Egicoccus sp. AB-alg2: one gene and its partners. The protein of the gene in region 1 interacts with the protein of each later gene in a pairwise test. Links are inferred from orthologs where the notes say so. Each region holds a gene or a part of one and is shown in the gene's direction. Other genes may lie near its edges.

Region 1 (3,094 bases):
GTCTTCTTCCGGGTCCGCTCCTTCGAGGGCTACGGCAAGCTGTCGCGGCGGCGCATCGACGACATGCAGCAGGGCGAGGACGTCGTCGACGCCGACCGCAAGGAGGACCCGCTCGACTTCGCGATGTGGAAGTCGGCCAAGCCCGGCGAGCCGTCGTGGCCGTCCCCGTGGGGCGACGGTCGCCCCGGCTGGCACATCGAGTGCTCGGCGATGGCGGCCAAGCACCTCGGCGAGGGCTTCGACATCCACTGCGGCGGCCTCGACCTGGTCTTCCCGCATCACGAGAACGAGATCGCCCAGCACGAGGCCGCCCACGGTGGCGTCTTCGCCCGCCACTGGGTCCACAACGGCATGGTGCGCATGGGCGAGGAGAAGATGTCCAAGTCCGTCGGCAACGTCGTCGGACTGCAGGAGGCGCTCGACGAGTGGGGCGTCGGCCCGCTGCGCCTGTGGTACCTCTCGGCCCACCACCGCAGCCCGCTCACCTACGAGGACGAGCGGCTGCGCGACGCGGCCGCCGCCCACCAGCGCCTCACCACGTTCCTGCGCTCGGCGCGTCGGGCGGCCGACGGCGCCGAACCCGACACCGCGGCCGCCGCGGCGCACCTGGACGCGTTCCGGGCGGCCATGGACGACGACCTCAACGCACCGCAGGCGGTCGCCGCGCTCCACGACCTCGTGTCCACCGGCAACGAGCGACTCCCGATCGCGGAGAAGGGTGACGCGGACGCCCGTGCCGAGGTCGCCGGGCTCGCCGCGGCGCTCGTGGACGTCGGCGACGGCGTCTTCGGGCTGGGCCTCGAGGCCGCGCTGGCGGACGCGTCGACGCTCGAACGGCAGCTGGAGCCGCTCATCCGCCAGCTGCTCGACCAGCGGGCCGAGGCGCGCGCCGGCAAGGACTTCGCCACGGCCGACCGCATCCGCGACCAGCTCGCCGCGGCGGGGGTGGTCGTCGAGGACCGCCCCGACGGGCCGCGCTGGTACGTGGCGTGACCCGGCCGCGTCCCGCCCCGAACCGTCGCGGCGGGCGGCGTGGGGGCGGCCCCCGCGGCGGCGAGCCGCGTCGCGGCGACGGGCGCATCGTGGTGGGTCTCCACCCGGTCCGCGAGCTGCTCCGGGCGGGCCGCCCGGTGCGCCGCGTGCTCGTGGCCGACACGCGTGACGCCTCCCCCGTGCTCGACGAGATCCTCGCCCTGGCCCGACGCGCCGGCGTGCACGTCGACGAGGTCGACCGCGCCCGGGTCGACGAGCGCGCCGAGGGCCTCGTCCACCAGGGCGTGCTGGCACTCGCGCCGGCGTTCGCGTACGCGTCGCTCGACGAGGTCCGCCGTCGCGCCGGCGACCGGCCGCTGCTGCTCGTCGCGCTGGACTCCGTCACCGATCCGCACAACCTCGGCTCGATCGCCAGGACCGCCGACGCGGTCGGCGCCCACGGGCTGCTGGTGCCCGCCCGCCGGGCGGCCTCGGTCACCCCGACCGCGGAGAAGGCCGCCGCCGGGGCGCTCGCACACCTGCCGGTCGTGCAGGTCACGAACCTCGTGCGCACGATCCGCTCGTTGCAGGGGGAGGGCGTCTGGGCGGTGGGGCTCGACGGTGACGCCCCCACGGACATCGCCGACAGCCGGCTGCTGGCCGACCCGGTCGTCCTGGTCGTCGGCGCCGAGGGCCGCGGCCTGTCGCGGCTGACGGCCGAAACGTGCGACGAACTCGTGCGCCTGCCCATGCACGGTGCGGTCGGCTCGCTCAACGCCTCGGTGGCGGCCGGCGTGGCGCTCTACGAGGTGCTGCGCCAACGGTCGTGACCGACCGGCCGTGACCGGCGCCGCAACCCGCGCGCGCGTGCCTCGTTGAGCCCTACGACCGGGGGCCGGCCCCGGCCGGAGGGCGAGCATGACGCAGCGGACGGGCCTGGCCACCTCGGCGCGGCGAGCACCGGCGGTCCGGCGACGGCGGCGCTCCGGGGCGCGGCACCACGCCCTAACCGACGAGGCGCTGGTCGACCGTGCCCGCGGCGGCGACGAGACCGCCACGACCGAACTGCTGTTGCGCTACCGGCCGCTCGCGCAGGCCCGGGCGCGCAACTACTTCCTGGTCGGCGGTGACCAGGACGATCTCGCGCAGGAGGCGATGCTCGGCCTGTTCAAGGCCGTCCGGGACTTCTCACCCCGTTCGGGCGCGTCCTTCCGGTCGTTCGCCGAGCTGTGCATCACCCGGCAGGTGCTGACCGCGGTCCGCGGCGCGACGCGGCACAAGCACCGGCCGCTGAACACCTCGGTCAGCCTGGACCGCCCGCACGACTCGCGGCCCGACGTGACGATCGGCGAGGTCCTGCCGGCGACCGACGCCCCCGACCCGCTGGCCGTCGTCGTCGCCGACGACGACCTGGGCCGGCTGCGGGCGGCGCTGGACGCCTCGCTCTCCGGGTTGGAGGCGCAGGTGCTGGGGCTGTACGTGGAGGGGCGGACGTACGAGGAGATCGCCGACCGGCTCGGCCGGCACGTGAAGGCGGTCGACAACGCGCTGCAGCGCGTCAAGCGCAAGCTCGAGGACCGACCGGCCGCCTAGCCCGCTAGCGTCGCGCGCCCCGACGCGACCAGCAGGAGCCTTGCGCGTGCGTGCGACCGACCTCGAACACCTGGTGCTGCCCGGCGACCCGCAGCTGCACCCCGACGGCACCCGCGTCGCCTTCGTGCTGGCCGAACTGGACGTCGACGACGACCGCACCCTGCGGACCATCCACCTGTTCGACGGCATGCGCACCCGGCGCTACACGCACGGCCCGTCCGACCGCTCGCCGCGCTGGTCGCCCGACGGCCGCTGCCTGGCCTTCCTGCGCACGGGCGTCGAGGAGGGCGAGAAGCCGCAGCTGGTGATCATGTGGGCCGACGGCGGCGAGGCCCACCGGCGCACCGACCTGCCCCTGGGCGTGTCCGACTTCGCCTGGTCGCCGGACTCCACCCAGCTCGTGCTGGTCGCCGCCGCCTACGCCGACGAGGTCGCCGACCTCGACGACGACGAGCGCCGGCGGCGCCCGAAGCGCATCACCAAGCTGCCCTACCGCACCGACGCCGGCGGCTGGGTCCACGACCGCACC
Region 2 (3,186 bases), on another replicon or contig:
GTCGGGCGAGACCACCGACACCATCGCCGCGGCCACCCACGCCAAGGACCAGCGCGCACCGGTCATCGCGCTGTGCAACATCGTCGGCTCCACGTTGGCCCGCGAGGCCGACGGGGTGCTGTACACCCACGCCGGCCTGGAGGTGGCCGTCGCCTCGACCAAGGCGTTCACCACCCAGATCATCGGGGGGCTGCTGCTGGCCCTCTACCTCGCCCAGCAGCGCGGCCGCATGTATGCCTCGGAGATCGAGGACATCCTCTCGCGCCTGCAACAGGTCCCGCCGGCGCTCGAGCAGGTGCTGGAACTCGACGGCCAGATCCGCGAGCTCGCCGAGCAGTACCAGGGCGTCAACTACACGATGTTCATCGGCCGTCACGTCGGGCTGCCGATCGCCTACGAGGGCGCCCTCAAGCTCAAGGAGATCAGCTACCTCCACGCCGAGGCGTTCGCCGCCGGTGAGATGAAGCACGGCCCCATCGCGCTCATCGAGGAGGGCTCGCTGGTCGTGGCGCTGGCACCGGCCGGGCACGTGTTCGGCAAGATGGTGTCCAACATCCAGGAGGTCCGCGCGCGCGGCGCGGCGGTGCTGGCCATCGGCACCGAGGGCTCGACCGCCGACCTGAAGGCCAACGCCGACCACGTGCTGACGCTGCCGGAGGCGCCGCACGAGCTGGCCGGCCCGATCCTGTCGGTCGTGCCGCTACAGCTGTTCGCCTACCACATCGCCACCCTGCGCGGTGAGGACGTCGACCAGCCCCGCAACCTCGCCAAGACGGTGACCGTCGAGTGAGCCTGCCCCCGCTCAGCGGGGTCGCGGCCGTCGTCCAGGACGCGGCGGACGCCGTGCCGCTGCTGGACGCCGCGGCCGCGCGGGCGGGGGACCAGGCCGCGGTCGCGGCGGGTGACACCTGGCACGGGCTGATGGAGCGCGCCGGAGGGCACCTGGCCCGCGGTGTGCTGCGGCTGGCCGGGCACGGCTACGGGCTGCGGGTCGCCATCCTGGTCGGTCGCGGCAACAACGGCGGTGACGGGTGGGTGGCGGCGCGTCGGCTGACCGCCGCTGGGGCGCAGGCCTGGGTGGTCGCGACCCACGGCCCGGACGCCGAGGTGTCCGACGAGGCGGCCGACATGCGCGACCGGTGGTTGGTCGCGGGCGGGCGCGTGTCGTGGGAGCTGGCCGAACTGGACGGGGCCCTGGCATGGGCGGACGTCGCGGTCGACGCGCTGCTGGGCACCGGCGTCTCCGGCGCACCGCGCGGTGCGGTCGGTCAGGCGTGCTCGGCGCTGTTGCGCGCCCGCGAGGAGGGCCTGCCGGTGGTCGCCTGTGACGTGCCCTCCGGCGTCGGCAGCGACGACGGTTGGGCGTCGGAGGGCGCTGTCGTCGCCGACCTCACCGTCACGTTCGGCGGGCTCAAGCGCGGCCTGCTGCTGCACCCGGGGGCGGCACACGCCGGCACCGTCACGATCGGCGGGCTCGGCCCGTGCTACGCCCCGCCCGCGGGCAGCTGGTCGGCCCTCACCGCCCGTGGTGCGGCGCCGGTCGCGCTGGGCGCGGCGGCCGACAAGCGCCAGCGCGGCGTGGTGCTGGTCGTCGCCGGCGCCGTCGGCACGTCCGGGGCGGCCGCGCTGTGCAGCGCCGGCGCGCTGGCGGCCGGTGCCGGGCTGGTGACGGTCGCCGTACCCGAGCCGGTGCGTGCCGAGGTGGCGGTCCACCACCCGTCGGCGATGGTCCACGGCCTGCCCGCCGGCGACGACGGCGCGCTGTCGCCCGACGCGGTCGACGCCCTGCCGGACCTGGCGACGTTCGATGCGGTCGTGGCCGGCCCCGGCCTCGGCCACGGCCCGGGTGCCGCCGCGGTGGTCGCGCACCTGCGTCGCCACGCCCGCCGCCTCGTGCTGGACGCGGACGCCCTGAACGTCCACCGCGACGACCCCGACACGCTGGCCGACCACGCCGGCGCGCTGGTGCTCACGCCGCACCAGCGCGAGCTCGCCCGCATCGGCGGCGGCGAGGACGGCGACGACGCCTGGCGGCAGCGCGTCGTACGAGTCCCCGACCTGGCCGCCCGTTACGGCGCCGTGCTGGTCGCCAAGGGCCCCGGCACGATCGTGGCCGCCCCCGACGGGCCGGTCTGGGTCGCCCCCAACGGCGGGCCGGCGCTGGGCAGTGGCGGGACCGGCGACGTGCTCGCCGGCGTCGTCGGCGCCGCCGTGGCGAGCACCGACGACGACGAGGTGGCACGCCAGGTCGCGCGGGCGGTCTGGTGGCACGCCGCCGCCGGCGTCCGGGCCGGGCAGGCGTGTGACGCCCGTGCGACCGCCGTCGACCTGCTGGCCGCCCTGCCGGGCGTGCTCGGCGAACTGGCCGGTCATCGTCCACGGCAGGCACGCGCATGATCCGGCCGACCCGCATCGAGGTGGACGCGGCCGCCATCTGCCACAACGCGGCCCGGCTGCGCGAACTGTCTGGCGCCGAGGTGTGCGCCGTGGTCAAGGCCGACGGCTACGGCCACGGGGCGGTGGAGGTGGCCCGCGCGGCGCTGGCCGGGGGCGCGACCTGGCTCGCGGTCGCGCTGGTCGAGGAGGGCCTGGCCCTGCGGGCGGCCGGGGTCGACGCGCCCGTGCTGGTGCTCGCCGAACCGCCCGTGGCGGCCGCCGCCACGATGGTCGCGCAGGCGCTGACGCCGACCGTCTACCGGCCGCCGCTGCTGGCGGCCCTGGACGCGCTCGGGCGCGAGCGCGGCGAGCCGGTCGCCGTCCATCTCAAGGTCGACACCGGCATGGGCCGGGTTGGCGTGCCCGAGCCCGACTGGGACGCCGTGCTGCGCCAGGCCGTCGCGGCCGAGGGGGTGCGCGTCGAGGGGGTCTTCACCCACCTCGCCCGCGCCGACGAGCCCGATCAGGACACGACCCGGCAGCAGCTGGCGGGCTTCGACCGGTTCCTCGCCCGTGCGGCCCGGGCGGGCCTGCCGGCGCCGAAGTGGCGGCACACCGCCAACAGCGCCGGCACGCTGCTGCACGCCGACGCCCGCTACGACCTGGTGCGCCCCGGCATCGCGCTCTACGGACTCTCGCCGGCCCAGGACGTCGACGCGGCCGCGTTCGGGTTGCGCCCCGCCCTGCGGCTGGTCACCGAGGTGTCGTTCGCCAAGCGGGTGACGGCGGGTACCTCGGTGTCCTACGGGC
Region 3 (3,123 bases), on another replicon or contig:
ACGCCCCGCGCTGGCCGACCGACGGGCGGCTATTGGGCGCGCGTGACGACGAACCGCCCGGCGGCGACGACGGCCCGGAGGGCGTCCCCACCGGCGCCGGCCAGGCCGGCGGCCCCAGCGGCAACACGGTGCTCGGCTGCGTCGTCACCGACGCCCGCCTGACCAAGCGCGACGCCCACCGGGTCGCCGACCTCGGCCACTCCGGGCTGGCCCGTGCCCTGCGGCCGGCCCACACGGAGTCGGACGGCGACGCGCTGTTCTGCCTCGCCACCGGCGAGGTCACCGCCAGCGTCGACCTGGTCGCCCACCTCGCCGCCGAGGCGGTCGCCGAGGCGGTGCGCCGCGGTCCGCTCCTGGCGGCCGGCCGTCGTGGCCTTCCGGGTCTCGCCGACGGCCACTGACGCGGCATCGAACGCTTGCAGGAGTGAGCGTTCGGTGAGACGACTGCGCGCTCATCGTTCCGTTCCGTCGCATCTGCGCCTCGCCCGCTAGCGTGTCGCACACGGTGCACCGGTCGGTGGCTCACCCCTTCCGGTGTGGGGAGGGATGAGCGTGGCCAGCGATCTGATGACGCCGGCGGCCGTGTCACCGGCCCGCCTCAAGCGGGAACTCGAGCGAGCAGTTCGTGCCTGCACGGCCTGCGAGCTGTACAGCGGCCGGACGACGCCGGTGGTCGGCGAGGGCCCCTTCGACGCCCGGCTGATGGTCGTCGGCTCCAAACCGCGTCGGCACGAGGACCTCCAGGGCCGCCCGTTCGCCGGCGGGACCGGCAACGTGCTCGACCAGGCGTTGCAGGTTGCCGGCCTGGACAAGCAGGACGTCTACCTGACCACGCTCGTGAAGTGCCGCCCGGGCGACGACCGGCCCGCCACCGCCAGCGAGGTCGAGGCCTGCTCCCAGCACTTCCGCACCCAGCTCCGGCTCGTCCGCCCGGAGGTCATCGTGGCGCTGGGCTCGTTCGCCGCCAGCGTGCTGCTGCGCCGTCCCGTCTCCATCGAGCGCGTGGCCGGCTACCGTCTGGACATCCAGGGGATCACGCTGATCCCGACGTACCACCCCGCCGACGCGGTCCGGGGCGTGCCGCAAGCCGCGGTGACGCTCCGCCGCGACCTCACCGCCGCCAAGGCGGTGCTCGACGGGCGGTTGCCGACCGGCGCGCAGACCCTGGCCGAGCTGCGGTCCCGGACGGCCGTCGGCTCCTAGCGGCCCACGCGTCTCGTCGACGACGCCGGCGGCCGCCCCGCCCGTCGACCCCGACCTGACGAGAACCGCCGCCGTGCTGCCCGTGCTGACGCTGCGCTCCAAGGCGCCGGAACAGACCCGCGAGCTCGCGGCCGCGCTGGCGCCGATGCTCGCGCCCGGTGACGTCGTCGCCCTCAGCGGCGAACTGGGCGCCGGCAAGACGTGCTTCGTCCAGGGGGCCGCCCGGGCGCTCGGCGTCCACGACCGCGTGACGTCGCCGACGTTCACCCTGGTGCGCACCTATCCCGAGGCCGACGTACCGATCGTGCACTGCGACGTCTACCGGCTCGACCGCCTGCAGGACGTCCTGGACCTCGGCGACGAGGTGCTGGCGCCGGACGTGGTCACGTTCGTGGAGTGGGGTGACGCCGTGGCGTCCCTGCTGCCCGACGACCGGCTGGACGTCGAGCTCACGCTGGCCGACGACGAGGACCTCGACGGCGACCGGCTCGTGCGCCTGCGCCCGACCGGGCCGCACTGGCAGCGGCGGCTCGAGGACCTCGCCGACGCGTGCGCCGCCTGGCGCGTGGAAGGGTGACCGACGTGCTCGTCCTTGGTCTGGAGACCTCGACCGGCCAGTCCTCCGTGGCGCTGGTCGGCAACGACGGCGTGGTCGCGTCGGCCTCGCTGGGCGTCGCGCGGCGTCACGGCGAGTTCCTGGCGCCGGCCATCCGGTTCTGCCTGACGCAGGCCGGCGTCGACGTCGAGCGCGTGACGGGGGTCGCCGTCGGCCTCGGCCCGGGGCTGTACACCGGCCTGCGTGTCGGCATCGCGACCGCGCAGGCGTTCGCGGCCGCCCGCGACCTGCCCGTGGTCGGCCTGTCCGGGCTGGACGTGATCGCCTTCCAGGCCCGCCACGTCCGCCGGCTGATCTGCGCCGTGATCGACGCCCGCCGTGGCGAGCTGTTCTGGGCGCTCTACCGCGCCGTGCCCGGCGGGGTGCAGCGCCAGACCGAGCTGCGCGTCGGCACGCCGCCGCAGCTCGCGGCCGAGCTGGAGGCGGCCGGCGAGGACTGCCTCGTCATCGGCGACGGGCTCGCCCGGGCCCGCGACGACCTGCGACGCGTCGGCGTGGACGCGTCCGACCTGTTCGACGCCAGCCCCGACGCCGCGCACCTCGCGGAGCTGGCGGTCCCGCGCTTCGAGCGCGAGGAGACCACGCGGCCCACGGACCTGCTGCCGATCTACCTGCGTCAGGCCGACGCGAAGATCGGTTGGGAGACGCGCGGCCGCCTCCGCGGTGGCGAGGCGTCGTGAGTCCGCCGGCGCCCGACGTCGGCACCGGCCGTGTCGAGGTGCACGTGGAGCCGGCCGGCCCGGCAGACCTGCACGAACTCCGCACCCTGCCCGGCCTGGCCGAGTCCACCCGTCGGCAGCTGGCGGCCGACCTCACCCGTGGTGACCGTCGCTGCCTGCTCGCACGCACCGACGGCGGCGAGGTGGTCGGCTTCGTGGCGGGCCTGCGCCAGCTCGACGACGTGCACGTCCTGGACGTCGCGGTGGCACCGGCCGTGCGCGGCCGGGGGATCGGTCGGCGGCTGCTCGAGGAGCTGATCGTGCAGGAACGTGCCGCCGGCGCGGCCGGGGTCACCCTGGAGGTGCGGCGTTCCAACGTGCCGGCCATCGCGCTGTACCGTCGACTGGGTTTCACCGTCGAGGGGCAGCGTCCGCGCTATTACCCCGACGGCGAGGACGCGCTGCTGATGTGGCAGCACGCCTCGGCCGGCGGTGCGCAGCGGTGACGAGCCGGCGAACGAGGACGGACTGACGTGTTGGTACTGGGGATCGAGACGTCCTGTGACGAGACCGCCGTCGGCATCGTCGAGGACCGCTTCACCCTGCGCGCCAACGTCATCGCCTCCCAGGTCGACCTGCATGCGC

The links. The genes of interacting proteins can lie anywhere in the genome.
Region 2: the proteins of rlmB (region 1) and ACERM0_RS05530 interact in binary tests that used the Escherichia coli proteins (3 or more experiments, as listed by UniProt). The link is inferred for Egicoccus sp. AB-alg2 from one-to-one orthologs.
Region 3: the proteins of rlmB (region 1) and tsaE interact in binary tests that used the Escherichia coli proteins (3 or more experiments, as listed by UniProt). The link is inferred for Egicoccus sp. AB-alg2 from one-to-one orthologs.

What each region holds. Positions count from the first base shown.
Region 1 is NZ_JBGUAX010000012.1:78,058-81,151, forward strand. Bases 36-2,942 are described here. They hold rlmB (23S rRNA (guanosine(2251)-2'-O)-methyltransferase RlmB), read left to right. Parts: upstream 36-1,082; coding sequence 1,083-1,802; downstream 1,803-2,942. Other genes in these bases: cysS (cysteine--tRNA ligase), read left to right, coding at 36-993; sigH (RNA polymerase sporulation sigma factor SigH), read left to right, coding at 1,891-2,565; ACERM0_RS20485 (prolyl oligopeptidase family serine peptidase), read left to right, coding at 2,612-2,942. In the rest of the region: more of cysS, read left to right, coding at 1-35; more of ACERM0_RS20485, read left to right, coding at 2,943-3,094. UniProt on the Escherichia coli protein: Specifically methylates the ribose of guanosine 2251 in 23S rRNA.
Region 2 is NZ_JBGUAX010000003.1:42,262-45,447, forward strand. The notes cover bases 93-3,091. They hold ACERM0_RS05530 (NAD(P)H-hydrate dehydratase), read left to right. Parts: upstream 93-786; coding sequence 787-2,397; downstream 2,398-3,091. Other genes in these bases: glmS (glutamine--fructose-6-phosphate transaminase (isomerizing)), read left to right, coding at 93-790; alr (alanine racemase), read left to right, coding at 2,394-3,091. In the rest of the region: more of glmS, read left to right, coding at 1-92; more of alr, read left to right, coding at 3,092-3,186. UniProt on the Escherichia coli protein: Bifunctional enzyme that catalyzes the epimerization of the S- and R-forms of NAD(P)HX and the dehydration of the S-form of NAD(P)HX at the expense of ADP, which is converted to AMP.
Region 3 is NZ_JBGUAX010000003.1:46,460-49,582, forward strand. Bases 93-3,028 are described here. They hold tsaE (tRNA (adenosine(37)-N6)-threonylcarbamoyltransferase complex ATPase subunit type 1 TsaE), read left to right. Parts: upstream 93-1,276; coding sequence 1,277-1,780; downstream 1,781-3,028. Other genes in these bases: ACERM0_RS05540 (P1 family peptidase), read left to right, coding at 93-401; ACERM0_RS05545 (uracil-DNA glycosylase family protein), read left to right, coding at 553-1,203; tsaB (tRNA (adenosine(37)-N6)-threonylcarbamoyltransferase complex dimerization subunit type 1 TsaB), read left to right, coding at 1,777-2,499; rimI (ribosomal protein S18-alanine N-acetyltransferase), read left to right, coding at 2,496-2,984; tsaD (tRNA (adenosine(37)-N6)-threonylcarbamoyltransferase complex transferase subunit TsaD), read left to right, coding at 3,012-3,028. Also shown: more of ACERM0_RS05540, read left to right, coding at 1-92; more of tsaD, read left to right, coding at 3,029-3,123. UniProt on the Escherichia coli protein: Required for the formation of a threonylcarbamoyl group on adenosine at position 37 (t(6)A37) in tRNAs that read codons beginning with adenine.